2 regions of the Arthrobacter sp. NPDC093139 genome follow, and region 2 is predicted to be linked to the other one. Evidence: predicted binding sites of a transcription regulator. Region 2 holds the regulator's gene; the other holds the start of a gene.

Region 1 (2,453 bases), on a different contig from region 2:
GCCGGGATCGAATACGACACCGACGAAGCTGAGTTCGTGCCGTCCATGGAGGTGCCCCTCGACCTGGATGCCGCCAAGAAGTTCATGAAACTCGTTGACGCCCTGGAAGACCTGGACGACGTCCAGAATGTCTACAGCAACGCCGACCTCAGCGACGAAGTGCAGGCCGCGCTGGAAGCCGAGTGATCCTGAAGCCCTGCTGTGATTTCGTGGCCCGGCCTTGACGCTGCGTGTCCTGGGCGTCGATCCCGGCCTCACCCGCTGTGGCATCGGCGTGGTGGACGTGGAAAAGAACCGTCGCGCCACCATGGTGGCGGTGGGCGTGGTGGGGACCTCTGCCGAGGAGACCCTCGATCAGCGTCTGCTGGTCATTGCCCTCGCCATCGACGAGTGGCTCGACCGGTATGAGCCGCACGTGCTGGCCGTGGAACGGGTCTTCTCCCAGCTCAACGTCAGTACCGTCATGGGCGTCGCGCAGGCTTCGGGCGTTGTGATAGCAGCAGCCGCCCGGCGGGGCATCCCGGTGGCGCTCCACACGCCGTCGGAAGTCAAAGCGGCGGTGACGGGCAGCGGAAACTCCAACAAGGACGCCGTCACGAAGCTCGTGACCAAGATCCTGCGGCTGGACGCCCCGCCGCGGCCGGCAGACGCCGCCGATGCCCTCGCCCTGGCCATTACCCACGCTTGGCGGGCCGGCAGCGGGGCTGCGGTTGCCACCACCGGACCGGGCAGCAGTTCGCTGACTCCGGCCCAGCGGGCGTGGGCAGAAGCGGAAGCAAAGGCGCGGCGCGCCCGGTAAGTGTCCGGGTATATGGCCGGGGAACTTGTTAGGGTATTCGTAGATATGTTCGGATAGTCGGTCGGAAACCTCACATTGGTCCCTCCGGCGGTAGTTCAGGAGCCCGGCCTTGATAAGTTTTCTTCGCGGAACGGTAGCGCACGTGGGCCTGTCCACCGCCGTGATCGACCTTAACGGCGCCGGGATGAGCGTGAACGCCACTCCGCGGACCCTCAGCCGACTCCGGGTTGGCGAGGAGGGTCAACTCTTCACCTCACTGATCGTCAGGGAGGATTCCCTGACACTTTTCGGATTTGCGAGCGACGACGAGCGCGAGGTCTTCGATGTCCTGCTCAGCGTCAGCGGCGTGGGGCCGCGGCTTGCCCTCGCGGTCCTGGCGGTCCATGATCCGGAAGCCATCCGCGTCGCTGCGCACACCGGCGACAGCAAAACGTTCACGAAAGTTCCCGGAATCGGCCCTAAGGTCGCCGGACGCATCGTGCTGGAACTGGCCGGCAAGCTGGTTCCCCATGGCACTGCGCCGAGTGCAGCCCCTGCCCCTTCCGGGGAAGCGGTCTGGAAGCCGCAGGTGGTGGCCGCCATGACCAGCCTCGGCTGGTCGGAAAAGGATGCCACCGGCAGCATCGACAAAGCCCTGGCCGACGCGCCCGACCTTGCCGACCAGGGCAATGTCGCCGAAATACTCCGGACCACGCTGCGGTGGCTAGGCCAGGACGGCGCCCGTGCCGGCAACAGGGTAGGCAGCCGTGGCTGAGCCGTCCCTTGTCGCCGGTGGGGAAGAACCCGAGGAAAAGGCGATCGAGGCCGCCCTGCGGCCCAAGAACCTGCACGATTTCGTGGGCCAGCACCGTGTCCGCAAACAGTTGTCCCTCGTGCTGCAGGCGTCCCGGATGCGTGGCCGCAGCGCCGACCACGTGCTTTTCTCCGGTCCGCCGGGCCTGGGCAAAACCACGCTGGCTATGATTGTCGCAGCCGAGATGAACGCACCCCTCCGGATCAGCAGCGGTCCGGCGATCCAGCATGCGGGGGATCTAGCCGCTATCCTTTCCTCGCTGTCTGAGGGCGAGGTCCTATTCCTTGATGAAATCCACCGGATGTCCCGCCCCGCGGAGGAAATGCTCTACATGGCGATGGAGGACTTCCGGGTGGACATTGTGGTGGGCAAGGGCGCCGGAGCCACGGCCATCCCGCTGGAACTGCCGGCATTCACCCTGGTCGGCGCCACCACCCGCGCCGGGCTGCTGCCTGGACCCCTGCGTGACCGGTTCGGTTTCACCGGTCACCTGGAGTTCTACTCCGTGGAGGAGCTGGAGTTGGTCCTGCGCAGGTCCGCCGGTCTCCTGGACCTGAAGGTGAACTCGGCAGGGTTCAGCGAAATCGCCGGACGGTCCCGCGGGACGCCGCGAATCGCCAACCGGCTGCTGCGAAGGGTGAGGGACTGGGCCCTGGTGCACGGCATTGAGCAGATCGACGCCAGATCCGCCTCGGCCGCGCTGGACATGTACGAAGTGGACAAGCGCGGCCTGGACCGGTTGGACCGGTCCGTGCTCGAGGCGCTCATCACCAAATTCGGCGGAGGGCCGGTAGGCCTCTCCACGCTGGCGATCGCCGTCGGCGAGGAACCCGAAACGGTCGAGACCGTTGCCGAGCCGTA
Region 2 (2,453 bases):
CCCTGGCTGCACCGTTACGGAGACGGTCTCCGTCACCGACAGACCGCTGGCGGTATCGGCAGCTTTGGCCGGCGAGTTGAGCAGGCCCGCGAGTGACAGGAGCAGCGCTGCCAGAAGCACCAGCGGCAGTCCGATCAGGACGATCCGCCCCCGGCGGGTGAGCCGCAGGCGCGGCGGCTTGCTTTCCGGCCCGCTTGGCCGCCCGCCGCCATGCAGTCCTTCGGGACCTTGCTGGCTCTCGGAGCTGCGGCGCTTCTCGGGACGGTAATGGTGACCTGCTGTTGTAGCTGACATGAACTGAGCCCTCCTGGACCATTCTGTGCTGCCCGTGTGCCCGGCCCGCCGGACATACGCCCGGATCTTCGAATAACCGGGCTGCTTCGCAGCGGAACTAGAACACATGTTCGAACTTTGCTTCTCCATTTTTAGCACCTATCAACGAACAAAGTCGAGACTCGCTAGAACAAATGTTTGAAAAAGCCTTATGGCTGGCCTACGTTTGAAACAAAGAACAACCACTTCTGCAGTTGATCAGCAGGGTCTGACATTTCAGGCCGGATGTTCCCGGCAACTGCAGCCACGCAAGCCGGGAGGAACGAAAGGCGTTGGCGAACATGGCAGCACAAGCCTCCGAGGGCAAAGCTACCCAGCGCAGCCAGCGGTCCCGGACAGCACCCAAGGGACTCACTGTCCGCCAGAAGAAGATCCTGGAAACCATCCAGCGCTCGGTCAATGACAACGGATACCCTCCCTCCATGCGGGAGATCGGGGACACGGTTGGCCTCGCCAGCCTGTCCAGCGTCACCCACCAGCTCTCACAGCTGGAGAAGCTCGGATACCTGCGGCGCGATCCCAAACGTCCCCGGGCCATGGAGGTCCTCATGCCCCTGACGCTCGATGCCGGGGTCCCAAAATCCGCAGGCGCCGAGAAGGAAGCCAGGCTGCACAGCGTGGGCGGTGCCCCTGTTACGGAGTTGCCCAGCGCCACAGACACGGCGCTCGTTCCGCTGGTGGGCCGGATCGCAGCCGGCGGTCCCATCCTCGCCGACCAGTTGGTGGAGGACCTCATGCCGCTGCCCCGCCAGCTCGTCGGCCACGGGGAACTGTTCATGCTGAGAGTCGCCGGGGACTCCATGGTGGACGCTGCGATCTGCGACGGAGACTGGGTGGTGGTGCGGCGTCAAAGTGACGCGGCCAACGGCGATATCGTGGCCGCGCTGCTGGACGACGAAGCAACCGTCAAGACCTTCCGGCAGCGGGACGGCCACACCTGGCTGCTTCCCCAGAACACCCAGTACGAGCCCATCCTGGGCGACCACGCCGTGGTCATGGGCAAGGTCGTGTCCGTCCTGCGTTCGCTGTAGGCCACAGCCCGCTTTCGCTTCCGGCCGGTTTGGGTTCCGGCCCGCTTGCAAGTCAGCGAGTCCAGGGCTACCGCGCTCCGGCGAGCCTTTCCAGCGCCGCCACGGCGATCTTGCGGTCCGTCGTGGGCCAGAACGGCGGGAGCGCCGCGCGGAGAAACCCGCCGTAGCGCTCGGTCGAAAGGCGCGAATCCAGCACTGCCACCACGCCCTTGTCATCCGTGGACCGGATGAGGCGCCCGGCGCCCTGCGCCAGACGGATCGCGGCATGGGTGGCCGACACAGACATGAAACCGTTGCCGCCTGCCTGGGCCACGGCTCGGGAGCGTGCCGTCATCAGGGGGTCGTCTGGCCGCGGGAACGGAATCCTGTCGATGACCACCAGCCGGCAGGAACCACCGGGAACATCAACACCCTGCCACAGGGACATGGTGCCGAACAGGCAGGTGTCGGGTTCGTCGGCGAACTGCTTCACCAGCGCGGTCATGGTTGAGTCGCCTTGGCAGAGCACGCTGACGTCCAGGCGGGGGCGCAGCGCCTCGGCGGCATCCTCGGCGGCCCGGCGGGACGAGAACAGGCACAGCGCTCCCCCGCCGGAGGCGCGGATCAGCGTTTCCAGTTCGTCGAGCGCTTCTGGCGAGGTCCCCCTGCCCGGCTTGGGCAGGTGCCCCGCCACGTACAGGATGCCCTGCTTCGGGTAGTCGAAGGGGGACCCCACGTCCACGCCCGTCCAGCTTGGGGCGCCTTCACCCAGGAGACCGAGTCCGCCTGCGGCGGGTTCGAACGCGGAGCCGATTGCCAGCGTGGCGGAGGTCAGGACCACGGTGTGGCCTTCGAACAGGCCCTCCCGGAGGCGCCCGGCAACACTCAGGGGTGCAATGTTGATCAGCGCGGGCTGCGTGTCGTCGGGTGCCGAATAGCCCTGCTGCGGGTCAAAGGTGCTGTTCCGCGAAAACCACACGACCTCGCGGTTCTCGCGCGCGGCGAGCAGCCGTTCACACAGCTCCATGATGACGAGGAGGCGGGACCGCGCGAGCTGCCGCCCGCCGTCGACCGCGTTGTTGCTGTCCCCTTTTGAATCTGACAGCGCCG

What was found. Region 2 encodes LexA, which represses DNA repair genes until DNA is damaged. Its sites were predicted from a motif close to TCGAACANNTGTTCGA; they were not measured.
Region 1: ruvA (Holliday junction branch migration protein RuvA) is a predicted target of LexA. The motif match lies at 837-852, and genes of this name have one in related genera.

Annotation. Positions count from the first base shown of each region.
Region 1 is NZ_JBIVOO010000001.1:243,151-245,603, forward strand. Features, by position in the region: gene ACIP90_RS01305 (YebC/PmpR family DNA-binding transcriptional regulator) at 1-186, shown strand, start outside; gene ruvC (crossover junction endodeoxyribonuclease RuvC) at 221-799, shown strand; gene ruvA (Holliday junction branch migration protein RuvA) at 909-1,553, shown strand; gene ruvB (Holliday junction branch migration DNA helicase RuvB) at 1,546-2,453, shown strand, end outside.
Region 2 is NZ_JBIVOO010000003.1:46,822-49,274, forward strand. Features, by position in the region: gene ACIP90_RS06130 (LysM peptidoglycan-binding domain-containing protein) at 1-294, opposite strand, end outside; gene lexA (transcriptional repressor LexA) at 615-1,364, shown strand; gene ACIP90_RS06140 (ATP-dependent DNA helicase) at 1,432-2,453, opposite strand, start outside.